2 regions of the Microcoleus sp. B3-D7 genome follow, and region 2 is predicted to be linked to the other one. Evidence: riboswitches for the same ligand, from Rfam matches in the RefSeq annotation. Region 2 holds a riboswitch; the other holds the start of a gene.

Region 1 (15,414 bases), on a different contig from region 2:
TCTGACTCTTGGGGGCCCGCTGTGCTTGTTGAACAGAAACCGGGTCGTTAGTACCTGTTGGGTCTGCTTGTATTTGACCCGCTACTAGGGCCGCTAACCGCTCGGAGTAAGCGTTGTTGTTGTACAGTACCTGAAGGCTGTTTTGATCTACAGATTGATTGGCGGCGTTGTTAATTGTTGGCGCATTTGTATTGGGTTCGTTTGGGTCGCTTATGCTTCTGAAAAGATGTACTCCCACGGCATTTCGCTGCCCACTGTTGCCCGCCCACCCGTTCACAACATTACCGCCTACGATTATTCTGCTATTTTCTTGATCGTAAAAACAAGATTGCTTGCTACTAACTTGATGTATTTGTACCGTATTTGGATTATTTAAGCCTGTTACCAAGAAGTTGCTATTTGTCAATATCCGCCCGTTTAGATTCAACGGAGGTCCAGGCGATATATCTAAGTCGTCTTCATATACAACGGCATTGTTGCTCAGAGGAATGCGGCTTTGATCTTGCTGGTATTCCAGAGCAGATATGCTGGGGGTTCCAGCGAAAGCTTGATACCGATTACCCAATGTGCTAGCTTCTGTCTGGGTAATCGGTACGTTAACCGTGTAAACAAAGAAACTTTTCTGGAGCCGGCCCGTTATTCTTTCCCAACCGGAGTCCCCTACCAAACTTGCAACCGTACCCTCTCCTTGAGTACAGGCTGGGTTGATGGTTCCTGTTTGCATTGGCCGTGTTCTGGCGTCCAGTTCCTTTCTCGGCCTTGGATTTACACTTTTTGGAGTGCGAAAGTAGATTCCGTAAAGAGTAAAAGTGTCAAATATCCCGTCATTATTGGTATCGACGGGATATCTCCAAGCAGTATTTAGCTCTTCATTTTCTTGGTTAGGTGCCCTAAAAAGCGAGCTTCTTAGGTTCGCAGGGGTAGGGTCGGGAGTGCCGTTGTTATCTAAATCGGCTCGGAGTACCAGGCGTTCCTCACCCGCGAACGTATAAAAGTCATTATTTGCATCATAAGATGACATAATCCGGTACATTTCTGCATCGGATGGAGTCGCCGTCGGTCTTTGCGGGTCTTCCCGCAGCATATATTCAATTTTCGCTTTTGCCCGATCGAGCGCCGGAGTCGCGGCCGCCAGCACCTGCTGGCTCACGCGCACGTTACGCGCCGTATTGGCCCGATCAAACGATCGCAGCGTAATTGCCACAGTCAACAATATAACTACCAGCAACACCATCGTCACCGTCGGCAGCACAAACCCCGCCACCGGCAGTCTCGCCCTCCGGCCCATAGCCATCAGGGTTTGCAGCATTGCTCTCATCAGCCGCTTGGCCCCGGATCTGGTAACACCAGCAATCCGCCGCAGCAGGGATACGATAACTTTGGATAATTTGCTCTTAAACATTGACGCCTTCCTGAATAATTTCAGAGATGGTATTGCTGGTAGTTACTGCTCGACAGTACAATCCCATCTTTATTGTTCCCATTTTTTGCAACTTGCATATCAGCCTCTTGCACAAATTTAAATCTGTACCTTGGCTGAAAAATAAAACCCACAAACCCGCAACCAAAATCGCCGCCGATAATATATTTTTCCGCGAAAGATTTGCCCCGCACGAATTAGATCTTCCTAACTCCACTCTAATCTAGTTAAATTGAAATGTCAGTCGCCAGAGCGAGAGTGAATTCGATCACCCAAAAACAGTGATCGGGATCGTATCCGATGTATTTCCCAGTCCTTGTCTCGCGGGCTTTGTTGGTGTGTTCGCGTTGCTAGCGCTTTCAACCACCGGAATCCACAATCACGACCGGCCCATCGAGTGGTTATGCCTGTCAGCGGGATCAAATCTAAATTGGGCGATCGAATTTCCGTAATGCGTCAAACTGCGATCGAATTTCTGCCATGCGTCAAAGTGCGATCGAATTTCCATTTGACCCCCGGCGCACTGTCAGTACAAGTGCCAAATATAAACCTACCACCCCCACCCATGAAACAAACTCCCAAAGCCCCCGACTTTATCATCATCGGCGCCCAAAAAGGCGGCACAACATCCCTGTACAATTACTTAATCCAACATCCCCAAATCGCCCCCGCTGCCCAAAAAGAAATCCATTACTTCGACTTCAACTTCGACAAAAGCCCCGACTGGTACTATGCCCAATTTCCCCAGCCCCAAACAGGCGAAAATCTACTAACCGGAGAAGCCAGCCCCTACTACATCTGTCACCCCCAAGTACCGCAACGAATCCACGATTTATTTCCCAAAGTTAAAATAATCGCCCTGCTGAGAAACCCAGTAGAACGCGCAATATCCCACTATTATTACTATATCAAAATAGGCTACGAATCCCTATCATTAGAAAGTGCGATCGCCTCCGAGCCCGAAAGACTCAAAGGCGAAATAGAAAAACTCATAGCCAACCCAAACTACTACAGTTACGAACACCAACACCACAGTTATCTAACGCGCGGCATTTACGCCGATCAACTCCCAGCCTGGATGAAACTTTTTCCCAAATCACAACTTTTAATCCTCAAAAGCGAAGACTTGTATACCAATCCCTTCGGCACATACAACAGCGTCTTAGAATTTCTAGAATTGCCGCCCCACCAACTACAAACCTACGAAAAATACAACGCCACCCAATATCCCCCCATCAGCGAGACCGTATACGAGCAATTGAGAGCATATTTTCGATCGCACAACCAAAGACTAGCCGAATTGTGCGATCGAGACTTCGGCTGGGATTAACATCATAGTAGGGAAACCGCAAAGCCCATTGGTTTCAACTTAGGGTAAAATCCATAGTCCGGCAGGGGTTGAATTCCCTGGCGGACTCGCGGACTGGCAGATAGTCGGCTTAAGACGATGACACCAATGGGCCTTGCCCTTTCCCTACATTTGACAAACAATGCTTGACATCCCAGTCTCCCTGTGCTAGCTTGTGCAATAGTATTGTGTTTAATCCACAAATCGCAGCACTTCAGCTATGTTCACAGCCAACAGCTATTTTTATTTTTGGTACAGCCAAGTTCGCCCGGAGTGAATTGGTAATTCACTGTGAACATCCGGGCGAACCGCAGATTAACACCTGCGGTTTTGTTTTTTCTACTTCTTTTCCCAACAACCAATCGACTACAAGCGAAAACAGCAATGACATTATTCAGTAACTGGTACTACAGCTTTTATTTTTGGCCCAACAAAAGTTCTGGGTAAATTGTCGCGCTGTCTTTTCGCACCAACCCGGAACTCTTAAAAGTGCCGGGTTTTTTGTTGTCAACCACCCACTTAAATTTCCAGGAGAATTCCCTCATGTTAGAAGCCAAACTGGTAACCAAATCTCATCCCGAACACCAAACAATCGTCAAACTCTCAGAAACAGTCTCAGTCGGCGGCCAAGAATTATTAATCATCGGCGGCCCCTGTACCGTCGAAAGTCCTGCACAAATGGAAACAGTCGCCCGCCAACTATCCGCCGCCTCCGTGCAAGCTTTGCGAGGCGGAGTCTACAAACCCCGCACATCTCCCTATGCTTTCCAAGGGATGGGAATTGAGGGACTGGAAATTTTAGCCGATGTCAGCCGGCGTTACGGTTTGCCCATCGTGACAGAGGTAATGTCGATCGCCCAAATCGAGCCAGTTGTCACCTATGCTGATATGCTGCAATTAGGCAGTCGGAATATGCAAAACTTCGAGTTACTAAAGGCGATCGGTCAAGCCGGAAAACCAGTCTTACTAAAACGCGGCTTATCAGCCACAATCGAAGAATTTGTGATGGCCGCCGAATACATTCTCAGCCACGGAAATCCTCATGTAGTTCTCTGCGAAAGAGGCATCCGCAGCTTCGACAATTACACCCGAAACGTATTAGATTTAGGTGCAGTCGTAGCGCTGAAACAGTTAACTCATTTGCCAGTAATAGTAGACCCTTCTCACGCAGTCGGCAAGCGAGAATTAGTCGCACCACTAGCCAAAGCAGCGGTTGCTTGCGGTGCAGACGGATTAATTATTGAGTGTCACCCGCAACCAGAAAAATCGGTTTCTGACGCGCGGCAAGCTCTTTCTTTACCAGATATGGTAGATTTAGTTGCGAGTTTGCGGCCTGTAGCCGCCGCCGTTGGGCGCCGCATACCCGAGATTAATGTGCCTTCAGAGGTATTAAGTTTGAAGTGATATGGGTAGGAAATAATCTATAACTTTTAAGGTCAAACTCTACAGTCGGTTAAAACCGAATTGAGCTTTGAGGCAGGGGTTGAAACCCCTGCCGAAATCCGGGAAAGCGCGTGTTTCACGAATTTAGATTAAAATAAAAAATAATACTGTCATCTACGAAATTTTGCTTAATTATGGCAATACTACTTAACGTTCCCTCGATCGTCTGCTCTGGCTGCGCTGATACAATTACCAAAGCCATCAAAACTGTTGACTCCGATGCTACTGTCAATGTGGATGTCGCAGCTAAGACTGTTACAGTAGAAGCTCAAGCTTCTGAAGAGTCTATTACACAGGCGGTTGTTGCTACGGGCCACACCGTCCAAGATTGATATTGAGTTTGGTGAGGGCGGGTTTACGAGATTATTGGTCTTAGGCTGAAATTATTGGTAAAAGCCGCCCCTACACAATTTTAAATCCATTATCAATGCCCAATGCCCAAAAGCTTAATCTGCTTCGTCTAAGTGTTCGGCGACTGCTTGGTAAAGTTCAAAAACGTGGCGATCGAGTAAACTATAAAAAACTTGTCTCCCAACCTTGCGGTAACTTACCAACCGCATCGCCCGCAATGCCCGCAACTGGTGCGATACTGCTGACTCGCTCATACTCAACGCTGCAGCCAAGTCACACACGCACAGTTCTTGTTTTGCCAAAACCGATAGCAGCCGTAGGCGATTCGCATCTCCCAAAAGACTGAAAAACTCAGCCATCCGCTGAGCTTTTGCGGTGTTGAGAACTTGTGTTTGGATGTCCCCTGCCCTTACACTGTCAACTAGGTGCGGTCGATCGCACATTGGTGTATCGTTTTGTTGGTGAGGCTGACTTATCGCTCCATTAACAGCAGAGTTGGGTGACATCTTTTCCCGGCTAATTTTAATTCTCATTTTCATTTTAGTGCGATCGGCAAACCTTTTGTAACAAAACTTTTACATTCCCTTGACTAATATCTGAATATGTGTTCAGATATTAGTAGATATCCACAACCCCACCAGGAGAAGCTCAAATGACTACTGCCACCCAAACAAAATGTGCCTGTCCTTCATGTTCGTGCGTTGTCAACGCCAGTGAAGCCATTGAAAAAAACGGCAAAACATACTGTTCCAGTGCTTGCGCTGACGGGCACCCCAACGGCCAAGGCTGTGGCCACACAGGCTGCGAGTGCCACAAATAAATATTCCGCTTCAGAAAAGGTTAATCAACAACTGCCAAATATATCTAAAGGGAGATGCCAACAGCGCATTTCCCAATTTTTTTGCTTTTAGGTTAAAGAAAAGTTAAGATAAAGCTAACTTAAGGTTAAGACTGCATTAATAGACTAAATACAGAGCGAAAAAGCACAATTGCTACTTACGCAATACAATAGAAGCAAGTTAGCGCCGCGATACTGAGTACAAATAGTGCTATTAACAGCAGAGACCGAACCAAAAGTTGAATACCAAAAGTTTAATTAGGAGGGGGCAATGAAAGAGCGGGAAGATTTTTTACATCCTCGCAATCGCTACTACGGTGATTTCACGCCAGAAAACTTGGCGTTTAATGCCAACTTGCAGGAGTTTGCTCAAAAAATAACTTATATTTGCTCGCTGGAAACAGGGGGTAAAATTAGCGCTGAGAAAGCCTATAAAGATATTAAGATGCTTTGGAAAGACTTAAAATCCTCTAAGAAGCAATTAGGAATTGGCCAAAAACCCCCCAGTACCGAGGAGCAAAATTCACCTTAAAGTCATCGCTACCAACGCAGCGTTTGCAATCGAAAACCCCTGCGATTGCGAGCGCTGCTTTTTTCTGCGTACCCAGCAAAGGTAAGGTGCTTGCTAGTAGGCAAACTTTAGAAAATTCTATGGTTTGGGATTTGGTGCAGTTTCTCCGGCAAAAGAAGTACAATTGCCACCGAGGCCAGAAATAATCGCGCAAGTATTAGTTTTCAACATTCCCTGATATGTATCAGCACCCGTGCCGGGGCCGCCCAACTCGTCGCTGTAAAGTTCTTTGTCGGAAATCTCGACATTTGCCTCCCTCGCCACAGTCTCCATCAACTTCGGATTAGTTGTGGTTTCGGCAAAAATTGTCGGCACTCCTGTGCTCTTAATTTCTGAGGACAATGCGGCAATTCTTGCTGCTGTGGGCTGTTCCTCTGTCGTCACACCCTGCAAAGCTCCAGCCATCTCCAAACCGTAAGCATCGGCATAGTAACTCAGAGCATCGTGAGTTGTTACTAACTTCCGTTTTTCTGGTGCAATAGTCGCAATTTGAGCTTTTATCCAAGTATCTATTTTTTGCAACTCATCTGTTAAGCTTGCTGCATTTTTGGCATAAAGTTGAGCATTGGCGGGGGAAACTTTGCTCAATTCATTGCGAATTGTTTCTACCATACGGATGCCATTTTCAGGGTTATGCCAAACGTGAGGGTCAGGGACTTTTTCGCCTTCTGCATGGGGTTGGTTTTCCGCTTTATCTTCACCGTGTTCGTGTTCGTGCTCGTCTTTGCCCATCAGCGGTTTGGGAACGGCGAGTTCGTGGACGGCGATTTTGGGTGCGGAATTATTGCTAGATTCAATTAACTTAATGATGCTGGGTTCGTGGTTGTAGCCGCCGTAGAAAATTAGATTTGCTGTTTCAATCGCTTTGCGGTCTTCCGGCTTGGTTTGGTAGGCGTGGGGGTCGTCTCCCGGCTCGATTAGACAGGTGGTGTCGATCGAACTTTGAGCGATTTCTTTTGTTAGGTTGCAGATAACGCCAGTCGTGGCGACGACTTTGGGCAAGTTGGCGGCGGGACTGGCTTGAGTTTGAGTCGCGGCCGGACTCTCTGACACCGGATTGCTTGCGTTCGGCCCTCCACTGCACCCAACCACTCCGCAGCCAATCGCCAAAACAGCCACCCCCCACAATCTGCGGGTTTTTCCAACCAACTTCTTTAACATTTTCACCTTTGGAACGATAATCGTTATTGCTTTTTCGAGTTATCCTATTCTAGTAGCTACGAACAAGAATCGTTCTCAAAATTTTGAATTATGTTAGAAGTGCAAGACTTGGCTGTCAATTATCGCGGAATTTCCGCCCTCAACAGCGTGAATTTCCATTTAGAATCCGGACAATTAACTGGTGTGTTCGGCCCCAACGGCGCGGGGAAAAGCACGATGGTGAAAGCCATGTTGGGATTGATCCCGGCCTGTCGGGGTTTGGTGAAATATCAGGGGCGGCTGCTGAAGGAACAGTTGTCGCGCGTGGCTTACGTGCCGCAGCGATCCCAAATTGACTGGGATTATCCGATTACGGTGTGGAATGCGGTGATGATGGCGCGAACTGTCCAGACAGGTTGGTTTCGCAGTCCCTCGAAGCAGTCGCAAGAATTGGTCAAAGCTGCTTTGCTGCGGGTAGGAATGTGGGATTTGCGCGATCGGCAAATTGGCGAACTGTCTGGCGGACAGCAGCAGCGGATTTTCTTAGCAAGGTCGATCGCCCAACAAGCCGATTTATTCTTCTTCGACGAGCCTTTTAACGCGATCGACAAAGCAACCGAAGAAATTATTTTCGATATTTTTGCCGAACTAAAAGCTGAGAATAAAACATTGCTAGTAATCAGCCACGATTTAGGTGAAACTTTAAAACAGTACGACAATTTATTATTGCTAAATAAGCAGTTAATTGCAACTGGTTCCTGCCGGGAAGTCCTCACCGCAGCCAATATTCAAAAAGCCTATGGATATGATTTAAGTTTAGTTGCTGCCTAAGCAAAAAAAGATTTATCTTTAAAGTTGATTGTGGCACGGGCGTCCCGCCTGTGCAGTTTATTGTAGTTAAAAGTAGTTAAAAAAATCCTATTATTGATGTAATTCAATGTTAAACCTACTAATTGAGCCACTACAATTCGAGTTTATGCGAAATGCGATCGCCGTCGGCATATTGCTAGGAATTCTCTGTGCCGTTGTCGGTTCCTACTTAATTGTACAGCAAATGGGAATGATGGTTGACATGATTGCCCATTCGGTATTAGCAGGATTGCCAGTAGCTTTTTCTTTAGGTTTCAATATTTCGATCGGCGCGTTTATATCGGGAATTATAAGCGCGGTAATTATGGCATGGATTCAATCGCAATCTCGTCTAAAAATTGATGCCGTGATGGCATTAATTCTATCTACTTTCTTAGCAATTAGCGTCACGCTGATTAGCCTGTTGCGGACAACCAAGTTAGATTTAGACGGGTTCTTGTTCGGGAATATCTTGTCAGTTGCACCGGCTGACGTGCAGCAGACTTTTGTCATAACTTTGATTATTTTGGTAGCGGTTAAACTCCTTTACAAAGAATTGCTCTTTTATACTTTTGATCCGCTGGGGGCGCAAGCGTCCGGTTTACCTGTAAACTTGATTTATTTGGGGATGATTTCGGCGATTACGCTGACGATTGTTGCGAGTTTGCAAACTGTGGGGGCGCTGTTAGTAATTTCTCTGTTAATCGGGCCGGGAATAACGGCGTATTTGTTGGTAAAAGAGCTACATTTAATGATGGGATTAGGAGCAATTATTGGGATTACAGCTAGCGTAACTGGTATGTATCTCAGCTATTATTTTAATATGCCGTCTGGGGCGGCAATTGTATTAGTTATTTTTGGGTTATTTTTAGGGGCTTTGCTGTTCAGTCCCAGTCAAGGAATTTTGACAAGAAAGAGAGGATAACAGTCCAGGACGCACAGGCTCTATCTGTTGTACGTTTTTTACGCTTACTTACGCAAAAAGTAATTTAACGCCCTACTTATAACAGCTTGCTCAGCCCGAACTATTTGCCGCGCATAGATTTATGACCAAACCAGCAATTCGCCTCCACAGCCGCCAGCGGCGAGAAACTGACCTTCGGGATGCCATGCGAGACAGGAAAAACCACCCTCTGCACCTTCTAGTATTTGCAGCAATCGTTCTGCTTCCTCCCACAAACAAACTTGACCGTCTGCGGCTGCGGAAGCTAATAAAAATGTGTTAGGTTGAAACGCGATCGCATTTACCACTTTTTCATGCAGTTCTAACCCCCAAGAATCCCAACCGATACTTTCATCAGCGTGTTTTTCCCACACTGAAATACCTTCAGAACTCGCAGCAGCTAACAAAGGCGCACCCAAGGAATTAGTTTTATCCGACCAAGCTAACTCCCGAACTTTCCCCGGAAAACCCTGCATTACCCAGGGTTCAAAATTGCCCCATTCATTAACAATTAGAGTATTGTCCATATTGCCGCAAGCTAAATATTCCCCTTGTGGCGACCAAGAAACTGCACCAGTTGCGGAGGGTACTGATAAAATTTCCGGGTCTTCGTCCCAGTCTTCGCCATGCCAAACTTTGACGCCTTGATAGCCGCTAACTGCCAGATATTGAACCATCGGATGCCATGCTAAATCGAGTATAGATGATGACTCGAAATTCAGCGTTACTTCCACAACATTATCCTCAACATTCCATACTTGAACGTAGCGACCCATACTGAAAGCTAACTGGTTGCAGTTGGGACTCCAAGCTAACTTATCAACCCAAACGCGCTGGTTATCCAAATCAGCAATTAATTCCCCAGAATTAACGCGCCAAATTCGCACTTTTCCATCTTGTCCGCCAGCAGCTAGGAATTGGCTGTCGCGGGAAAAAGACAAGCAATCGGCTGATTTACCCGTGGCAGTTTGTAGCGTTTGCAATGACAATTCATTAACTGCCCCTACTTTCGCCAGCATCACTTCGCCTGCCGCAGAACAGACTCCTAAAGTTGTGCCATCCCGCGACCAAGTAACAGCAGTTAGGTAGTCAGACAGCATGGCTGCGGCGTGAAATTTCAGGGTTTGTTCGCTACTTTTTAAACTAGACACCGACGGAAATCCTCTCGCAATTGATTTTCGTTTAAGTTGCGGCCGATGAATACGAGTTCATTTTTCGGAGTTTCGGTGGCTTTCCAAGGTCTATCCGGTCGGCCATCGAACACCATGTGTACTCCTTGGAAAACAAATCGCTTGTTGTCTGCGGCAACATTCAAAATTCCTTTTGTCCGAAAGATATTCGGGCCTTGAGTTCGCAACAATTCCTCCATCCAATCACTGAATTTGTTGCGGTCAATAGCGCCAGATTCTACTATTGCGACCGAAGTAACAGTTTCGTCGTGTTCGTGAGTGTGTTCGCCCAAAAAGTCTGGTTCGATTTCTAAGGCCCGGTTCAAATCAAATGCTTTGATGCCCAACAAAGCATCCATTTCTAATTCAGCGTTGCGGGTACGGTGAATTTTTGCCATTGCATTCATGGCGCGAATTCGCTTTTCTAATTCGGCCAATTCTTCGTCAGTCACTAAATCAGTTTTGTTGAGCAAAACTACATCAGCAAAGGCAATTTGTTCTTGAGCTTCGTCTGCCTCCCAGTGCTGCCAGATGTGTTTGGCATCGACTACCGTGACAACTGCGTCTAGCAGCAATTTGCCCCGCATATCTTCGTCTACAAAAAAGGTTTGAATTACGGGTGCGGGGTCGGCTAAACCTGTGGTTTCGATGACTATGTGATCGAATTTGTCTCGCCGCTTCATTAAGTTACCGATAATCCGAATTAAATCGCCTCGGACTGTACAGCAAATGCAGCCGTTGTTCATCTCGAAAATTTCTTCATCGGCATCAATTATCAGTTGGTTGTCGATGCCTACTTCGCCGAATTCGTTGACGATGACTGCAACTTTTTTGCCGTGTTCCTGTGTTAAAATGCGGTTCAGCAGCGTGGTTTTGCCTGCACCTAAATAGCCTGTGAGAACGGTAACAGGAACTGATTCGATCGCCCCAGCAGTCACCATACTTGACCTCGATTATTGTACAATGATAACCATTATCGCTATTGTACACCAGACCTGCTGGCAGCGCCCACAATATTAAATAATGTTAATAAATTGTTTGTCAGAGCTTGTCGGGGCAAGTTTTACCAATAATATTTGCTGCCATTCAAAATATCGATAAACCCGCCCCTCTCAGATGACAATTAATTGTTAATCATAGCTGCAATTCGATCGCGCTCTAACTCTCGACCGATCAGCACTAATTTGGTTTGGCGGAGTTCAGAAGGTTGCCAAGGACGATCGTAAAAATATTCTATCCGCGAGCCCACACCTTGCAACACCATCCTCATCGGTTTCTTGGGAACCGCCACAAACCCTTTAATCCGATATATTTCCTCCTGCTGCATCAAGGATTGCAGTTTTTTCACCAATGCTTCAGGTTCAAATTCGCGATCGGCAATAAAGTAAGTCGAGTTAATATCATCATCGTGTTCGTGTTCCTCCTCAGCATCGTGGTGACTGGGGCGAGACTCCAAATCATCCTCAACCGCCGCATTAAATCCCATGATCACATCAGGGTTAATTTCGCCACCTTTGCAGGGCACAATTTTTACACTCGGACGCAACTCTTGTTGCAACCAGCTTTGGACTTTCTTGTGAGTTTCCGCATCTACGCGATCGACCTTCGTTAAAAGTACCATATCGGCACAGGCTAACTGGTCTTCAAACAATTCCTCGATCGGAGTTTCGTGATCCAAACTATCATCAGCCTGTCGCTGTGCCATCAAAGCATCGATATCACCGACAAAAGTACCGCTAGCAATAGCTTCGCAATCGACAACAGCAACAACACCGTCCACAGTAGCACCGGTGCGAATTTCCGGCCAGCGAAAAGCTTGAATCAAAGGTTTAGGAAGTGCGAGGCCAGAAGTCTCTATTACAATACAATCAATTTGTTCTCTGCGCTTCAACAGTTCCTGCATAGTCGGCAAGAATTCCTCTTGAACAGTGCAGCAAAGACAACCATTTGTTAGTTCTACAATATTGCTGCTGACATTTTCTTCTTCGTCGCAAACTTGACAATCGCGCAGGAGTTCTCCGTCAATTCCGATTTCGCCAAATTCGTTAACCAGAACAGCAATGCGGCGACCGTGATTATTTTGCAATAAGTGGCGAATTAAAGTAGTTTTGCCGCTACCGAGAAAACCAGTGATGACAGTAACAGGGATTTTGTGCATTGATAATTTTGTGCTTATTTGGTGGTGGGATATCTTGTTCCGAGGCTCTGCCTGGGAATACCGATCTAGAGGCTGTTGCCTCGCTGGAATAAAGGAGCGCTTTTAACACGAGGCCGAGCCTCTGGCTATGCGATCCCAGGCCGAGAACGTAGGTAACAACTTAAGACGGAAACCTACAATAAAAGTCGCTTTTAGGCGAAATCTAGATCCCCCTAAATCCCCCTTAAGAAGGGGGACTTTGAGAATATTTCTTGTCCCCCCCTTATTAAGGGGGGTTAGGGGGAATCTAGATTTCGATAAAAACAAGAGAAACGGTCGGTTTGAAGTTAAGTTGTCACCAATGGACAGAGCATGGTAACGAGAAAGGCTCTAATTTGCCAGCGGTGGAATCTTTGCTAAAACGCCTTTTTTCAGAGCTTGAGGACGCTCAGACCAAGGCAACAAACCGTCCGGTTTAGCATAGTATTGACCCGCGCATTCGAGTACCGCCTCGATGCTTTCCGCCTCATTTGCTGGTAAATCGCCAAACAGATAAGTGTACTTTCCTACAGCAGCAAAAGACACCGCACAAGAGTGACTGCAAGCACTCATGCACTCAACTTCTTGAATCTCAAACTTATCAGAAAACTCCCAATCTTTAGCGAGTTGCGACAAATTTTCCATAAATTGTTGGCCGCCGCTTTTGCCTTCGCGCTTGCCGTTTTTCCAAACACTAGCGCAAGCAGTGCAAACAAACAGATTGTGCTTTGTGCGTACAGCCGCATTAATTCCATCCATCATCCGTACCTCGCAGATGCGTTCAAAAGTGAGTTAGATATCGGCGGGCATTCTGACTTTAGAAACAACAAGCGTTTCATTACAGTTGCGGGACAGCGCCGGACTTGCACCGAACTTTCCCCGTTTCCTCTAACGGCTGCTCCCCGCTAGAACCGATCGCGAAATCAAATCCTATCACACTTGCCGCCTTTTTTCAAAAAAGTTATGTTTGTAGGAGCGATCGTTTCGTTCTTAGTAAGGACTAAAGTCCTTATAAGATAACGGCTTCAGGACTAAAGTCCTTACTACAAAGCATAGTAATTACCTATGAACGCTTTTCCTGACTTTTTCCAACATGGCTATCAAATAAGTCGCGAAATCGGATACAACAGTTTGGGCGGCCGCGTCACCTATCTCGCCACAAAAATTAACACAAAAAAATCCGTTGTAATTAAGCAATTTCAATTTGCCCAGTTAGGTGCTAACTGGGCAGAATACGAAGCTTACGAACAAGAAATTAAAGTTTTGCAAAATCTGGATCGTCCTGGCATTCCACGCTATCTCGATTCTTTTCAAACTGACAGCGGTTTCTGCATGGTGCAGGAATACAAAAATGCCGAATCTGCTGTCGCCCGGACTTTTTCGCCGCCGGATATCAAGCAAATTGCGATCGCAACTTTAGAAATTCTAGCTTACCTGCAATCCCAAAAACCGCCCGTAATCCACCGCGACATCAAACCGGAAAACTTGTTAATCGATGACGAGTTAAATGTTTACCTAGTAGACTTCGGTTTTGCGCGCTTGGGAGGCGGAAACATCGCCGCCAGCAGCGTAGTCAAAGGCACAATGGGATTCATGCCACCAGAGCAAATGTTTAACCGGGAATTAACACAAGCATCCGACCTTTACGGCTTGGGTGCGACGCTAATTTGTTTGTTAACTGGTACGAAATCTGGGGATGTCGGCAACTTGATCGGTGATAATTATAGCATTCATTTTCGGCATTTAGTACCGCCGTTGCAGCAGGGTTGGATGAACTGGCTGGAAAGGATGGTAGCACCGAGATTGCAAGACCGATACAAGTCAGCCGCTAATGCTTTAGCCGTTCTGGAATCTCTCGATGTTAGCCGCTTGCCGAAAGTCAGAAGTAATCGCGAGCGCCTGGAGTTAACCGCTACAGAATTGGGAGAAACAATAACAGAAGTAATCGAAATTAGCAACCCAATTCCAGATACAATGCTTGCGGGCAGATGGGAAGTTGCCGCGCATCCGAACGACCCGCCACACACACCTTACGACCACCCTTGGATATCGTTTGAGCCGCAGAAATTTGAGAGCAATAATGTTGCTTGCAAAATCCTAGTTGATACCACACAATTGCTGGCAAGTCAAGCTTATGATCGCTATATAATCTTGCATACTAATTCCGAACCCGACAGTTATAAACTAGAAATCCAAGTCACAACAGCTACCCTCCCTATACCAGAACTAACTACTTTATTGTCTAAGGGCAACCTGATTTTTATGTGCTGCTTTGTCTTATTCGCCTTTCTCTTTAATATGGGCGACGCCTATGACATTGCTTTCGGTATTATTATGAGCTTAGTCTATGGATTTGCCGTTGCTGAAATCACACTCTTAGCAGAATCACAGGGTAATAAAAAAACTTGGGTAGGAGGATTATTGGGATCGCTAATAGGATTAATTTTATCTTTTTTTGTTAAGTCTGGTTTTATTGAAGTTCTTGGTAATTTTCCCAAATCGAACAATATAATTCTATCAATTGCTGCCTTGATATGGATGGTAATTGCGCCGATATTCTTTAGTTTATGTGGAGCTGCACTTGGAAGTATGATGAATAGGGCTTTGGCTATGACTCTGGCTATTATCGTGCAATTTTTATTATGTGCATTGCTTATTCTCGCGGCAATGATCGAGGGTGAAGGTTCCTGGGCAGCATTTTTTATTTTGCTAACCAATTTGTGTTGCATGATAGTTTATACGATTTTTCATAATCCGATTGACGAGCAGACTAGCCTCAGAAGCATTATTAACATACGTCGTAAAACAATAGCTTTTCTCGCTGCCGGATTTTGTAATAGCTTGGGAGTAGCATTTCGACTGTTTTTAAACGTTGTCGCTCAACGAGAATGGGTTGAACCAATGGAAATAGTAGCTGTAGGAGGAGCGACAATCGCCTCTTTAGCTGTCACGGCTATTCCATTACTTGAGATGATTGTTTTTAAACCGAATAGAATTATTGCTAATTATCGCAAATTACAAGCTAGTTTAATTAAACCTTAAATAATGGCTCGCTTGTTTTACTGATTTTTTGAGGACTGAAGTCCTTACTACAAACCTTTTTGGAACTGAAGTTGTGATTGCCAAGCTATGAATAATTTTCCTGACTTTTCCAACTACGGCTATC
Region 2 (15,414 bases):
AGACATATCAGTGACACCCCAAACATTACCTTGAGTGTCAAAAGCCAAATTGTCTACACTAGCAAATCCCGCCCCAGCTACCGAACCCGCTTCTCCACCTTGAGCCAAACGCTGCCAGCGGAACGTCAAACCTGCACCATCGGGACTGTCTTCAATTATTTTGTACAGTCCTCCAGACTGCTGAGTGCTGTTGACTGTGCTACTGTATTTAGCAACAGTAAAAATGCGAGAATCTGGATAGCCGTCGCTTCCGGGTGCGGCGTCAGTATAAGCAATAAAAACTTCCTTAGTAATAGGATTAACTTCCAAATCTTCCGGGCGCGCCGTCGGAGTGCCACCAATCAAATTAGCAGCTAAAAAAGCATCAACTAAAACCGCACCTTGGCTGCTGTAAAAATTAGCAAGAGTTTTATTGCTATAGCCAGGGAGTGCTGTTGCTTCATTGGTTGTATCTACTACAAAAGAACCGCCGTCTTCGGTTTGAGCAGCAATTCCGGCGCGTTTGGGCAAGCGAGTATTTGCATCTCTTTGAGCTTTGCCAAAAGTTGCTAATTCTGCCTCGCCAATTTTAGAAGGACGCACCGGATTTGTCGGGGTATTTAATGTCAGTGGCAGCCATCTTCCAGTACCGTTGCGGTTATATTGGGCAACGTACAAAACCCCATCTTCAAACAATCGGCTGTTGTTTTTATCTGCAGGATTTGTGACAGTACCGTTGCTGACAAATTTCCAGGTGTGTCCGCCGCGCCGATCGTCCCCCATGTACCCTATTAACTTGCGGCCTGCTTCAGCGCGCATCCCGACATTTTCGTGGCGGAAACGGCCCAACCATGTGTGCTTCCGGGGGCGGAAACTCGGATCTTGGGGATCGACTTCTACCATCCAGCCGTATTTTTCGCCGACTAAGCCGAATTCCTCGCCCGTAGTGCCCTTGGCGTAGCCGGTTTGACCGCCGTTAGGTTTGACGTTTTCCTGAACTCCCACGAAGAATAGTTCGCTACCTTGGAAGTTTTCTTCGGCGGAGAGGATTGTGCCCCAAGGAGTTGTGCCACCGGAACAGTTGTAAGCTGTGCCGATGATGCGGTTGCCGAGTCCGTCGGTGTTGACTTGCGCGAAGACTTGGGTGGCTGCAGGGCCCGTGCCTGTGAGGTACTCGTTATCCCCTTGTCTGGTTCCCCAGGAGGTGACATCTTTGTATTTGTCGGCACGCTGGCTGTTGATGCCGAGGCCGGAAAGTCCGTGAATGCGTCGGTTGAGTGGATCCCGGGCGATCGCCCCAAAGCGTCCGTTGGCTTGTTTGGTGATGCGGACGATCGAACCACCGAGATTGTACAGAAATTCGCCGAGGGTAGCCTGATTTTTTACCGATAAGTCTATACCGAGGACGGCGCGATCGGTTGTTGGAAATGGTGCCAGATCAGACGGCACTTCCGGCGTCACTTTCGACATCGGGAAACCTACATACTCGTGGTTCACCCAGAGATAGCCGTCGTCACTGCTGCCACCAAGGGGTAGGAAGGCGGTGTAGTCGTTGTTGTAGCCGAAATAGTCTGCCGGATTGGGAAAAACTCGATCGCCCCAGCGGAGAATCACATACCGTTCGTATTCCGGCGGCACAACCACATCGTCAACAATGCTGTAACTCGTTAATTTAGTATCCTGTGAGGCAGCCATCACGGTTCCCTGTCCGTTTAAGCCCGTCGGCATAAAGCTGGGCAGTTCTCGATAAATCGGCAGCGGGTGGGGAAGTCTTAACGCAGTGAAAGATAGCGGAACTACAGCTTCGGCCGAGGTGGAATTGATGCCGAATAGTGTTTTAGTTAGTTGAGGGGCAAGCACAGTGGTAGCCGCACTGCTGCCGAAGAAAATTAGCAGTTGTCGGCGAGTTATTTTAGACATAAATTCATTATTCAACCCAACTTCCCTAATCTGATGATTCCGTATGAAACTTTATCACTGTTCAATTAAGGGAAGTTAACCTGAAGGTTAATAAAAGTGGAATTATATTTGGGTTAATAATTGGTTATTGGTTGTTTGTTATTTGTTACCAATGCCCGATCCCCAATGCCCCATGCCCGATTTCAATCATCTCGAAAACCCGGATCATTTTCTCTGGATGTCAATCGACTAGGCGCAGGTACATTAATCACTTGCGAATACCCAGAATTGGCGGGCGAAATATTGCCGTTTCTGAATCCCAGCAGCAATTGAGCATCGGCAAAATATCTAGTCCACTGTTCAATTCTCGCATCTTTCTGCCAGTCGCGGCGGGATACTCTCGATCGCAAAACCGGAACTCTTTGCCGGCTGCGATCGGCTGTAATGATGATTGTAACTTCTGTTAATGCCGAATTTTCTTGAAACTCGCGGGCGATCGACTCTTTCGCTAAATCTTCCGCCTGCTGCACTAAACTCGCAAAAGATTGACTGCCGTCCGAATCTAGGGTAATGTAGCGCTCTTTTGTTTCAGCCAAACCTATTGATATACTTGCTGCTAAACTGATAATTGCTAGAATGATAGCCGACAATAAGCGTAGGTACAAATTCATTATTTTTGAAACTAAATACTAACACTTGTCAATGATAATTAATAAAAATTAACAAGATGTTAATATTTGATTAAAATAAAGTTTTGTGTCACCATATTTTCCTAAAAAAGTGTCCTGTAGGATCAATTTACTACCAAAAATTAGGCTTTTAGGGGCGGGTTTTACTCGAAATATTTGTCGGTAGTAAAGGAGATCGATCAACCCGCCCCCGCGTTACTCTTCTTCCCTCTTCCTTCTTCCTGACATCCGTTACATCCGTTACACAATCCGTTGCCGAACCTTCTTCTTTATGAAATCAACAAAATGTGCGATCGCCCTTGGTAGCAACTTAGGCGACTCCCTCGCCACACTCAAAAGCGCGATCGTAACCCTCAACAACACCCCAGGAATAGCCGTAAAATCTCATTCAAGCTGGTATCAAACCGCCCCCGTAGGGCCGCCGCAACCCGATTACATCAACGCCTGTGCCATCCTCGAAGTGGCACTAGAACCCGAACAATTGCTAGCAACTTTATTAAAAATTGAAATAAAATTTAATCGAATTCGCAGAGAAAAATGGGGGCCAAGAACCCTCGACCTAGATTTGCTGCTGTACGACAATTTAATCCGAGAAACTCCGACACTGACTCTACCTCATCCCCGGATGAGCGAAAGAGCTTTTGTATTAGTACCTTTAGCAGAAATTGCTCCGGATTGGGTGCATCCGGTGACGAAAAGTGCGATCGCCCAACTGCTGCAAACCGCAGACTGTTCCGGAGTGCAAAAATTGCAACTGTAAAAATTGAGTACAATTCACGGATCGTAGCAGTTTCACAAAAAATGCAACCGTAGGTAAGCTCCAAAATGTGAGAGTTATCAGTCATTCCCAATGTAAAATCTAAAATCTAAAATCTAAAACCGTATGAGATCGCCTATGATGTCTTAAATCGGTGCACTCAAACATTATTCGCTTGTCGCTTATGTCGATCGGTCAAGAACTACCCCAACTCCTCAAACAACGCCTATTTTACCAAGGGCGCAAATTCAACTTTGACGTAGCCACCCTCCGTCTTCCCAACGGTTCCGAAGGCGAGTGGGAATGTATTCGCCACCCGGGCGGAGCACTTGCAGTTCCCGTCACACCCGAAGGTAAACTCGTCTTGGTACGCCAATATCGCTTTGCCACAAAAGGGCGAATTTTAGAATTTCCCGCTGGTACGGTAGAAATCAATGAAAATCCCGCCGAAACTATCAAACGCGAAATCGAAGAAGAAACCGGATATCGCGCCGGAAAATGGCAGAAATTAGGGCAATTTTTTCTCGCCCCCGGTTATTCCGACGAAATCATTTATGCTTTCTTAGCCCAAGATTTGGAAAAACTGGACAAGCCACCAGCACAAGACGATGACGAAGACATGGAGACAGTTTTATTCACCCCGGAAGAATTAGATAAAGCTATCTTAGCTGGGGAACCCATTGATGCAAAATCTATTTCTAGCTTTTTCTTGGCACGTCCCTTTTTGATGTAAATAGGACTGACAAAAAAAGCCGGTTTCTTATAAAAATCGTGCCTCAAGCCGATAAATTTTAACTTAGAAACCGGCTTTTTGACCTCGCGTGTGTCCAGGACTGTAAAATCTAAAGTCTAAAATCTAAAATCTAAAATCGAATGTCCGATATATCCAATCTAATTTTATTTTGGCACCGCCGCGACTTGCGTATTTCTGACAACATCGGACTGGCAGCAGCGCGCCAGCAAAGCCCGAAAGTAGTCGGGATTTTTTGTCTCGATCGCAATATCCTAAATCGGGATGACGTAGCGCCAGCTAGAGTCACCTACATGATCGGCTGCTTGCAAAAACTCTCCGCGCGTTACAGGGAAGCCGGCAGCCAATTGCTGATAATTCAAGATGACCCGAGTCTAGGAATACCGAGATTAGCAACAGCTATAAATGCTCAAGCAGTATTTTGGAACTGGGATGTTGAACCCTACGCAAAACAGCGCGATCAGTCCGTATCAAACGCCCTCCAACAAGCAGGAATTCAAGTTCAAAATTTCTGGGATCAACTCCTGCACGCCCCAGATGAAATTCGCAGCGGTACAGGGACTCCCTACACAGTTTATACACCATTTTGGAAAAAATGGAACAGTAAACCCAAAGCCCAACCTGTAGAGACACTGCCGATAACTTATCTGGAATTAATGACCGGATTAACCGCCGAAGAACAAGCAATTGCCAACCAAGCAGGTGCAATGGAAACAGTCCCAACAGCCTCTAGTTTGGGATTTATTTGGGAAAATCCATTAGTAATAGAACCCGGAGAAGATGCAGCGCAACAAAAGTTAGAAGAATTTTGCGATCGGGCAATTTACGAATATCAAGAACAGCGCAATTTCCCCGCAACTAACGGCACATCCCAACTCAGTGCCGCCCTCAAATTTGGCGCAATTGGCATCCGCACTGTTTGGCAAGCTACCCAGATAGTAATGGACACTTGCCGCAGCGAAGAAGCGTGTACAAGCATCCAAACTTGGCAACAGGAAATAGCGTGGCGGGAATTTTACCAACACGCCATGTATAACTTCCCAGAATTAGCAGACGGCCCCTACCGTCAAGCATTCAAAGACTTTCCTTGGGAGAACGATGAAAAACTCTTTCAAGCTTGGTGTAAAGGCAAAACTGGCTATCCTATTATCGATGCAGCAATGCGGCAGTTAAATCAGACAGGTTGGATGCACAATCGCTGCCGCATGATAGTCGCCAGTTTCCTCACCAAAGATTTAATTATTAACTGGCAGTGGGGTGAAAAATACTTCATGCAAAAATTGATAGATGCCGACCTTTCTGCTAACAATGGCGGCTGGCAGTGGAGTGCATCGAGCGGCATGGACCCAAAACCTTTGCGAATATTCAATCCTGCGACTCAAGCTCAAAAATTTGACCCGGAGGGCGAATATATTCGGCACTGGGTTCCAGAATTGCGCCGCGTTGATACTAAAGTTTTGCTAACAGGAAATCTTTCACCTTTAGAACGCCGACTTCTTCATTATCCCTCTCCGATCGTAGATCACAACCAGCAGCAGCGCAAGTTTAAGGAACTTTATAACCAGCAAAAAAACGCAGATTAGACTTCTCGATTTTTGGCGACAGTTACCAGTAAATTAAGTTGAGGCTGCGCCGTGTACCCACTCAAATTAAAAGATTGTATCAGTTAGAATAAACTTAAATAAATCGGAGGTTGAAATGGTAGCTCTGCAATTAAAACAAATCAGTGTACCCCCAGGACATAGAGTGCTGTTCCATGATGTCAAGTGGCAGGAATTTGAAGCAATTTTAGAAGAGTTGGGAGAACACCGTGCCTCTAGAATAGCTTACAGTCAAGGAACTTTAGAGATTAGGATGCCACTACCAGAACACGAGAAAGCTAAAATCATTATTGGCTATTTAGTGAAAATTTTGTTTGAGGAACTAGAAATAGATTTTGAACCATTTGGTTCGACGACTTTCAATCGAAAAAGTATGTTACAAGGAATTGAACCTGATGAATGTTTTTACATTCACAATTACGCTCTAATGATTGGTAAAAAGCGGATAGACTTAACAATCGATCCGCCGCCAGACTTAGCAATTGAAGTCGATTTAACTTCCAAGACTCAACTGGACGCTTACGAAGCTCTGGGAGTACCTGAAATATGGCGCTATGAAAATAAGAAGCTTCTGATTAATGTGCTTCAAGACGGGCAATATGTTGAATCGGAAATTAGTGCAATTTTTCCCAATTTGCAAATTATTGAAGCTATTTCTCAATATTGCGAACAAAGCCAAACAGTGGGGACGAGTCAAACTCTCAGATTGTTTCGGCAATGGGTTAGAGAACAAATCAGGCTTTGATGACTGAAGTCCTCACTACAAACCTGACTGTTTCCCAATGCCCAATTACCGATACAGACAAGTTATCATAAACTTAAATAAATCGGAGATTCAAATGGTAACGCTGCAATTAAGACAAATCATTGTACCACCTGGACATAGAGTGCTGTTAGATGATGTCAAGTGGCAGGAATTTGAAGCAATTTTAGAAGAGTTGGGAGAACACCGTGGCTCTAGAATAGCTTACAGTCAAGGAACTTTGGAGATTAGGATGCCACTACCAGAACATGAATTCAATAAGGAAATCATTGGCGATATGGTGAAAATCTTACTCGAAGAACTTGAAATTGAGCGAGAATGTTTTGGTTCGACGACTTTTAAGCGAAAAAGTATGTTACAAGGAATTGAACCTGACAACTGCTTTTACATTCAGAATTACGCTCTAATGATTGGCAAAAAGCGGATCGACTTAACAATCGATCCGCCGCCTGACTTAGCAATTGAAGTCGATTTAACTTCCAAGACTCAACTGGACGCTTACGAAGCTCTGGGGGTACCTGAAATATGGCGCTATGAAAATAAGAAGCTTCTGATTAATGTGCTTCAAGATGGGAAATATGTTGAATCTGAAATTAGTCCGACTTTTCCCAATCTGCCAATTATTGAAGCTATTTCTCAATATTGCGAACAAAGCCAAACAGTGGGGACGAGTCAAACTCTCAGATTGTTTCGGCAATGGGTTAAAAACCAAATACAAAATTGATAGGAAATCCCTAGTTAACGCACTTGCTGTTAAAAAGCAGGCTTCTTGACGATCGCAAAAAAGCCATTTTCTAACAGCCAGCCTCCTAATTCCGTTGTATTTTTAATTTCGCTTTTGGGAAATAGAGAGAGAGTAAGGGTGTTGACCTTGAGATCGATCGCCCACAAAAATAACATAAGTCCCCTTGTCCCCATAACCGGAAAATTCTACATTCCCCGCAGCAGCATTCGCCGGCAGCACGCAGAAACGCCCCCTCGGCCCTTGAATCATTAAACTTGGAGCTCCAGCGGTTTGTACTGCAATCCGCCAGTAAGGCAAATCCTGCGTTACTTCAATGACGTGGTTCGGCCCTTGGGAGACAAAACCGCAGTCCCCGCTATTGTTCGGGCCGCCGGAAACTCCAGAAACTCGCAGCGGTTCGGGAAATCCCGGAGCAATTTGTAGCGGTTGGCTCCGAAGGGCACCGGCATCCGCTAAAATCATTGCCAAGGCTAGGGTCACGATCGGGCTAAACCACAGTTTGCCGCGATCGCCCGGATAATGGCTCTTCATGTTTCCTCACACAATGACATTTGGTTCTAGTTCTTTGACGGTAGGGGATAACGGCTGTTCCAAACACATTAATCTAAAATAACTTCGGAATTTTTTTATGAATCCTCAAAATAACTTCAATTGGCAGCAAGCGTTCGGAGAACTAAAAGCTAAAGTAGAACGATCGCCACTGATCACACAAAATTCAGACAGCTATCAAGCTGTCGGAACCTTCTACAATCAATTATTGGACAAGTTTCAAAGACTCCCCAAACCCGGGCAGGTGGCAGCCTTTGCCGTCGGAGCGATAATTGTCCTGACAGTCTTCAATAGCATCGTACAGCTAATTTCAGCGCTGATGACTCTTGCCGTTCTCGGAGTGCTAATCTACATAGCGTATAAATTGGCAATTTCCCCCCAGTCCTCAAATACTAACGACAAATAATAGGAATTTCTAAATATGGCTAACCCCACCGCGCCCAGCGGCATCAATCAACCCGATCCGTCTTGGCAAACACAATCCAAGCAAATGCCACTGCTGGTTCGCAGGTGCGGCGCTTGGGCAGTGGAAATTTCGTTAATTGCGGCCAGCGCCCTCGTTCCCTTCAGTATCGGGGCATTGGTCAACCAGGAATCTCAAACCGTGCCGCTCAATTCCTCAGTAGCAGCAGCATCCGAAACCGTCGCCCGTACCTTGGGCATACCCGTGCGCGATCGCAGCCCCAGAGTCGCACCCCTAACTAATCTATTATGGTCAGCGGCGCTGCTGGCACCGGCAGTTTTAGCGGGGTGGCAACTGTTTTTGCTCGCCAGAACCGGTCAAACTATCCCCAAACGCTGGTTCGGCGTCAAAGTTGTCACAGCGTCGGGTACTCCTCCGGGTTTTGGGCCAGTGCTAATTCGCGAAAGTTTGGGGCGCTGGGGAGTGCCTCTGGGCGTCGCTTACGGCATTTGGCGCTTGAGCGGTGCGTTTCCTGATTTGCTGATTTTAGGGGGACTCAGCGGCTTGGCAGTGCTCGCAGACGGCGCTTTTGCATTGCGCTACAAACGCCAATCCGGACACGATCGCCTCGCGAATACTTTGGTTGTCAATGCTCGATCGAATCAACTGTCTGCCGATCCTGTCCCGACTCAAGATTGGACTGAGGAAGACGCGCAAATTGCGGCTTTGGTAGTGACTCCACAAAGCAGCCTGAAAACAAATGCCAGTTTGTGGAATTGGATGCGCCAACACCCAGGCACAACTTTAGTGATAGTTACCGTCGGCTGCGCGGGATTGATTTTAACTTTGTTTGTCGGCACTCTCATCTACACTCAAAGTCAAGCAAATATGCGGGATTCCCGGCAGCGGAACGACGAATTATTTGTAGCTTTAGTTAGCAAATTGTCTCCCACATCGGCTAGCGGGGCATCGGGCAGGCGATCGGCAATTTTGGCTTTGGGGGCGGTGGAAGACTCCCGCGCCGTACCCCTGCTAGCGGATTTGCTAGCTCAAGAAGACAACCGCGCCATGTTGGACGCCATCCAGCAAGCTTTAGTCAGTAGCGGGCCGAAAGCTTTGCCTGAGTTGCAGCGGTTGAATCAAGCCCTCAGCAACGACCTCGATTCCCTGCGCTTTGGCGGCAAGGCCCCGGAACGCGAGTTAGCGGCCGCCCGCCAGCGAACAGTACAAAGGGCGATCGGCAAAATTCTCACAGTGTATAGCAGCCAACTCAACGGCACGGATCTGAGCCGCACGGATTTAGCTCAAAGTCCTGCCGGCCCATCTCAGTTTACTTTAGTTTTAAACAAAGTTGACTTGTCAGGAATTAAGCTGAAAAATGCCAATTTAACCAATGCCAGCTTGCAGGGAGCTCGCTTTTACGGCACCGGCGAAGACAGGCGTCCGGGTACATTTGACGATTGGATTTCTGACTTGAGCGGCGCTAATTTGGAAGGAGTAAATTTGACCGGGGCGTCTTTGAACAGTGCTGTCATGAACCGGACTACTTTTGTGCGCGCTGTCATGAACAAAGCTAATTTGTCAAACGGCAATTTGAATTCAGCTAATTTCAGCAGTGCTATTTTAATAGGAGCAAATTTACAGGAAGCGCAGTTAAAAAATGCCAGTTTTACCGGGGCAGATATAGGAAGCGCGAATTTGTCGGGAGCAGATTTGTCTGGCTCGCGTTTGGCCAAAGTGAAGGCTCAAGGCGCTCAGTTGTCCTTGACAAATTTGTCTAAATCGGAATGGCAAGGTGCTGATTTGTCCGGTGCTGATTTGGGCGGCGCAAACCTACAAAAGGCAGATTTGACTTCGACTAAACTCGCCAACGTGAATTTAAAAGATGCTCGGTTGCAAGATGCGAATTTTCGGAATGCGGAGGTGAGTTCGGTTGATTTTAGGGGGGCGAATTTAGCGGGAGCGAATTTTAAAGGCGCTGTGTTTCTGGGGAAAACCGCTTCGGATCAATTTATTCAAAATCCGACTGGTAATAAATCCGGTCGATTCCTAGGAGTTGATTTTGCGGAGGCTAAGAATTTAGATAAAAGTCAAATTGCTTACATTTGTTTGCAGGGGGGGATTCATCCGAAGTGCCCGCAGAAGAAGTAAGGATTGGTTGTTACCGAGTAGGCTAATACAGTTGATGGCGAACAGGTAGGGTAATTATGAGCGTTAAGCGAATCATTTATCTCATCCTAGCCATTCTGGGGCTTGTGCTGCCTTGGTACTATAACTTGCAGTTTTTTAGCAATGCTGGCTTGCTCGACTTTGTAAACGAGAGTTCGGCTAATCTTGCTGCGAAATCGGTAAGTTTAGATTTGTTTATCGCAACTGTAGCAGGAAGCACTTGGATGTACGCTGAGTCGAAACGATTGGATATAAGTTTTGTAGGGCTGTACATACTTCTGGGTGTGCTTGTTTCGTTTTCATGTGCTTTCCCGCTTTTCTTGTTTGTGCGGGAAACCAAGCTGGAAAAATCAAGCGAAGTCTCAAGTTGAAAAATTGTTTCCCCGGTTAGTGCCACGCAGCACAATAATTCGGTGCAGGCGAGGGAGGTATTATATAATTTCCGGTAAAATCACCGTTATAGGTTTGTAGTGACGACGGAAGTGCTCAGAATTTTATGAGGATTAAATTCCTCACTACAAACCAACGTGATTGTTGTCGTTCGAGGTAGCATAATACTAATAGCAATTTCACTCATTTTTTGCTAAATTTTTTTGGCTTGATTTTCGTTCCACCTGCCCAATTTACTACTGCATTGTTTATTGAAATTGCTATTATATCGTTTCCGGTTGTATCGGTATTTTTCAAAGGTTCAAACAGTCCGTTGTCGCGAAAGCATAATTTTAGTCAACAGTCAACAGTCAACAGTCAACAATTCCGGAGGACTGCAACCGGAATTTATATTACGCAATAGCATCCGAATTGGCAAGAGTCTCGAATTGCGCCAATAGCATTGCCTCACCATTATTTGGAGTTCCAAAAATTTTAGGTAACTGACCTGTTTCAGCGAGAACTTGTCTCACTTCTCGGTTAGATACATCGGCTAGATTTTTGTTATTTAGAATAGCATTAACCGCAGCGATACCCACACCTTGACCAACTGCGGCGTTGAATTCAACAATTCTGCCGACAGAACAGGCAAACCCTTCAAATCCAGAACAGGGACTTACCACTGCCAGGTTAGGAACGTTTTTAATTAATGCGTGGCGGATGCCAATATTAAAGATAGGGTGTTTAAAACTCAGACTTTTAAACCATCCTAGACGAGTTGCTTTATCGCGAATACCCTGGATACCTCCCCGTACATCAAAATGATAGCTAAATGTTGCCAGGGCTTCATTAGCAGGTACGCCACCTAACAGCATTTGTGCGCCAGTTAAAGGTTCTACAACTCCCGTCACATTGCCAGCGTGTCTGATATAAAGTTCTGACGCAGAAGTAACAGAAGTAGCCCCCAAACTCTTCAGCCAAGTGGTAATAAATAAGATCTCTCTTTGCATATTAGCCGTGGGTTTGCTCCCGCTTCTGGCTAAGGCTTCCGCTTCGCTGGCGGTGACTGCGAATAAAAGCGCATTCCACGAAAGTCTGTCATTTGGAAGTATGGCTATATTTCCCTCATCTAAAATTACGCCAGTTTCAGAAAAAGATAGTTTTCTTCCTCTAAAAGAGTGGTAAGCTACAGACAGAGCCGGCGAGCGAACATCGATGTAATCGTTACCCGCCCACAGAGTTTTGAGATTGCCTTTAGTGTCCTTCATTTCCCGCCGGAGTTCTTCTGCTAGTAGGGCATCTTTGTCGGCAGCGTACAGCACAAATTTTTGACTCTCTGAATCGGCCAGGTTGGTGAAGCGTTTTAGATAAATATAATCGAATTCTTTTAGGGTTCTTGCACTGAGTCCTTGGGTTTCAAAAACGAGGGTGACTGGAAGTTCTGAGTTAGGCAGACCCAATGTTTCAAATCCATTCAGCTTTCTCACACCTGCAGCTTGAGCTAATTCGCCATTGACAGTGGCATCAATAAATTGCTTGCCGGCATAAACTACGCCTTGAGAGGTGGTTATACTGGCAATTTTTTGACCTTCTTTACGAACTGATTTAATTTCTACTTTGCTGAGGAGATCTGCCCCAGCTTGTACTAGCATTTCTTTCAGCGCTGCACTGGCTTTGCGGGGGTCAAGTGCAATTGCCTTAACGCCGGATTTTTGTAAAAATTCTTTATAGATTGTCGCCGGTGAACCAAAGGTATCTAACTTTAAAGATTGTTGAAGTTCTTCACTAATCTGACTTCTATCTAAATAAGCAAGACCGCCTCTTACCAAATGCCCGCCAATTCCTTCTTGCAAGCTTGCTTTCGACATCAGTAGAATTCGCGGATAACGCTTTGTTCGGCGAAGATATTCTCTGGAGGCAGAGATAACAGCTAGAACTCCTGGAACTTCATCACCAAAACAGATGATATCGTAAGAACGCAGATCCATGACCATTATTTAATAACCTCTGTTGATTTTCATTTTTTCGAGCTGCATCTCAATGTTTGCCGTCAAACTCTCTGTTTTTCCCAAATCTAGCTCGATATTTCCTGATTTTTGCGATAAATATTCACACATTTCTGGAGGCAGCAACCGGGTTTTTCCTGAAAATCTTTCGTTGACGATCGATCTCGGTTGCAAAACCCGGTTTCTGAGCCTCAAGAGTATCTCTGTGTTGTACTCTTGATTGCCATCAGGTCAGATTATCAGGATCTATCCCCAACTCCCGCAATCGCTGAGCTAGTCGATCGGAACGTTCAGCCAGTCGATCGGCGCGCTGGGCTTCCTGTTGGGCGCGCTGCGATTCCTGTTGGGCGCGCTGCGATTCCTGTTGGGCGCGCTGCGATTCCTCTTGAGCGCGCTGCGTGGATTCTTTCACCTGTTCTTCAGGAGTCAGATAACGTTTTCCATCGGCATCATACCAATACAACCACTCCCTTGTCACCCCCGAATAACTTCCCCTTTCACAACCAATCCCCAAACCAATTTCTGGCATCCAAACTGGATTTCCTGGCTGTAATTCATACTTTCCATTGACTAACTTGTGTACTTCTAAACGAGGTTTACGACGGCGGCGGGAAGAATAAATGACGTAATAAAGTACACCTAAAGCTTGATATTCCTCCAACTTTGTGCTGTATTCCTTGCGATAAGTTGGGGAAACTACTTCCAGCACAAAACTCGGCAGAACATTTTCATCCCACAGCACGTAACTCGGACGCAATTCTTCGTCGTAATATCGTTCTACTCCTAAACTTAAGAAAGCATCTGGGACAATGGGCGGTTCGTCAGGGTGATGATAAATACCCATATCTATGCCAAAAAACCAGTCCATGCGTTCTGACCAAAGTATGAGGAATATTGCTTTTAACAACCCTGGTATTAGCTCTTGGAGTTCGTTATCCACAGGCGTTTCATCCGAGTCTGGTAGTTCATCGGCGGAGGGCAAGTTCCTCGGCAAGTTGTACTGTAACATTGCGGCTTTCCTCAAAACTCACTAATATTATACCGTTGATTTGTTGAGCGATAGTATTTATTGAACGAACCGCGAAGAAGCGAAGGAAGAGAAGAGAAGATGATAGGTAATTTTGACTTAGTTAATCGGAAGTAATTTTTGTAAAAGATTTGCTGAGACTTACACGATCGACTAAACTATGTCTAACCAGTCGGTTCTAATGGGGAGCAGCCGTTAGAGGAAACGGGGAAAGTTCGGTGCAAGTCCGGTGCTGTCCCGCAACTGTAATGAGAGTCATGTCGCTTTCTGAGTCAGGATGCCCGCCGATGTGTTAGTTTACATAGTCTCATCTGCGAGGTTCAGCGTGAAGACCAGAAATCGGAAATTGGTCAGCTTGGGATTGATGGCTGGCTTGAGTTGTTATATTGTCCTGGGTTCGGCAACGCCCGCCGCAGCTATGCACATTTCGGAAGGTTTTTTGCCGGTGCAATGGGCTGCATTTTGGTGGATTGTGGCGTTGCCTTTTTTTGCCTTTGGGTTGCGATCGATTACTCGCATTACAAAAGAACACCCGGAACTTAAACTATTGCTTGCTTTGGCGGGTGCGTTTACTTTTGTGCTTTCTGCTTTAAAAATTCCCTCGGTAACGGGCAGTTGTTCTCACCCGACGGGTACGGGTTTGGGCGCAATTTTGTTCGGCCCTTCGGTGATGGCTGTACTGGGGGCTTTAGTCCTGTTGTTTCAAACGTTACTGTTAGCGCATGGTGGGTTGACAACGCTGGGAGCGAATATGTTTTCGATGGCGATTGTCGGCCCTTTCGCTGCGTATTTTATCTATCGATTGCTGTTGCGAACAGGTAGCCAGCGGGCGGCAATTTTTTGTGCTGCGGCTTTGGCAGATTTACTGACTTATGTGGCGACTTCGATTCAATTAGCGTTAGCTTTCCCCGCAGCAAGTGGCGGTTTTATAGCTTCGTTTCTCAAGTTTGCGGGCATCTTTGCTATCACTCAAGTACCCCTGGCTATAAGTGAGGGATTGCTGACTCTATTGGTCTGGAATTGGCTGCATTCTTACGGGAAGCCGGAGCTTGAAACTTTGAAATTATTGAGACAGGAGTCATAAGCCGTGAATCAAAAACCTACAAAAAATTACCAATCTACTTCGCGGCAAAATTGGCTTTTGGCTGGTGCTGTGATTGTTCTGGCAGCGTTGCCTCTCGTTTTTGTGCGGGGTGAATATGGAGGTTCCGATGACCAAGCTAAGAAAGCAATTACCGAAATTCAACCGGGTTATAAACCTTGGTTCAATCACTTGTTTGAGCCGGCTAGCGGAGAAATTTCAAGTCTATTGTTTGCGTCTCAAGCGGCGATGGGGGCTGGCGTAGTTGGGTACGTCATTGGGTTGTATAAAGGCCGATCGCAATCTCGGCAGCAGTCTGATAATAAATCGTCGGAATGAACCATCAGATTGATAGTCTGGCTTATACAAATCGCTTGCGGGGGTTGCCGCCATCTCACAAGTTATCCTTTGCGATCGCCCTTTTAATTCTGTCTCTCGTTTCTGGGGCGATCGTCCAATTGTCGATCGCCCTTTGGTTGGCTGTCTGGATCGTCTTTTATGCGGGTATTCCGGGGAAACTGTATTTGCGGTTGCTGTCGCTACCGTTGATGTTTTTGCTGACAAGTGTGCCTGCTTTGGCGATGGGTGCGGTTGCGGGCGATCGTATCCCCGCGATTCAGTGGGAT

What was found. A riboswitch is a leader RNA that binds a small molecule or an ion and turns the genes downstream of it on or off. The one in region 2 is predicted to bind cobalamin.
Region 1: linked by a shared signal. The riboswitch ahead of QUB25_RS15110 (DUF1636 domain-containing protein) and the one ahead of QUB25_RS04775 (energy-coupling factor ABC transporter permease) in region 2 are both predicted to bind cobalamin.

What each region holds. Positions count from the first base shown of each region.
Region 1 is NZ_JAUBUE010000019.1:75,419-90,832, reverse strand. It holds gene hpsA (hormogonium polysaccharide biosynthesis protein HpsA) at 1-1,402, opposite strand, end outside; gene QUB25_RS15175 (sulfotransferase domain-containing protein) at 1,824-2,750, shown strand; gene QUB25_RS15170 (hypothetical protein) at 2,957-3,169, shown strand; gene aroF (3-deoxy-7-phosphoheptulonate synthase) at 3,273-4,172, shown strand; gene QUB25_RS15160 (heavy-metal-associated domain-containing protein) at 4,346-4,543, shown strand; gene QUB25_RS15155 (metalloregulator ArsR/SmtB family transcription factor) at 4,658-5,068, opposite strand; gene QUB25_RS15150 (metallothionein) at 5,215-5,382, shown strand; gene QUB25_RS15145 (DUF7219 family protein) at 5,672-5,932, shown strand; gene QUB25_RS15140 (metal ABC transporter solute-binding protein, Zn/Mn family) at 6,050-7,132, opposite strand; gene QUB25_RS15135 (metal ABC transporter ATP-binding protein) at 7,223-7,942, shown strand; gene QUB25_RS15130 (metal ABC transporter permease) at 8,049-8,885, shown strand; gene QUB25_RS15125 (WD40 repeat domain-containing protein) at 9,005-10,054, opposite strand; gene QUB25_RS15120 (GTP-binding protein) at 10,042-11,013, opposite strand; gene cobW (cobalamin biosynthesis protein CobW) at 11,196-12,230, opposite strand; gene QUB25_RS15110 (DUF1636 domain-containing protein) at 12,600-13,010, opposite strand; cobalamin riboswitch at 13,033-13,179, opposite strand; gene QUB25_RS15105 (serine/threonine-protein kinase) at 13,314-15,290, shown strand; gene QUB25_RS15100 (serine/threonine-protein kinase) at 15,378-15,414, shown strand, end outside.
Region 2 is NZ_JAUBUE010000004.1:36,692-52,105, forward strand. It holds gene QUB25_RS04705 (PhoX family phosphatase) at 1-1,899, opposite strand, end outside; gene QUB25_RS04710 (hypothetical protein) at 2,082-2,549, opposite strand; gene folK (2-amino-4-hydroxy-6-hydroxymethyldihydropteridine diphosphokinase) at 2,839-3,327, shown strand; gene QUB25_RS04720 (NUDIX hydrolase) at 3,509-4,057, shown strand; gene QUB25_RS04725 (FAD-binding domain-containing protein) at 4,207-5,658, shown strand; gene QUB25_RS04730 (Uma2 family endonuclease) at 5,774-6,421, shown strand; gene QUB25_RS04735 (Uma2 family endonuclease) at 6,516-7,163, shown strand; gene QUB25_RS04740 (hypothetical protein) at 7,266-7,715, opposite strand; gene QUB25_RS04745 (hypothetical protein) at 7,813-8,139, shown strand; gene QUB25_RS04750 (pentapeptide repeat-containing protein) at 8,155-10,287, shown strand; gene QUB25_RS04755 (DUF2834 domain-containing protein) at 10,344-10,676, shown strand; gene QUB25_RS04760 (FAD-dependent oxidoreductase) at 11,088-12,662, opposite strand; gene QUB25_RS04765 (hypothetical protein) at 12,672-12,854, opposite strand; gene QUB25_RS04770 (Uma2 family endonuclease) at 12,907-13,689, opposite strand; cobalamin riboswitch at 13,864-14,010, shown strand; gene QUB25_RS04775 (energy-coupling factor ABC transporter permease) at 14,072-14,791, shown strand; gene QUB25_RS04780 (energy-coupling factor ABC transporter substrate-binding protein) at 14,795-15,127, shown strand; gene cbiQ (cobalt ECF transporter T component CbiQ) at 15,124-15,414, shown strand, end outside.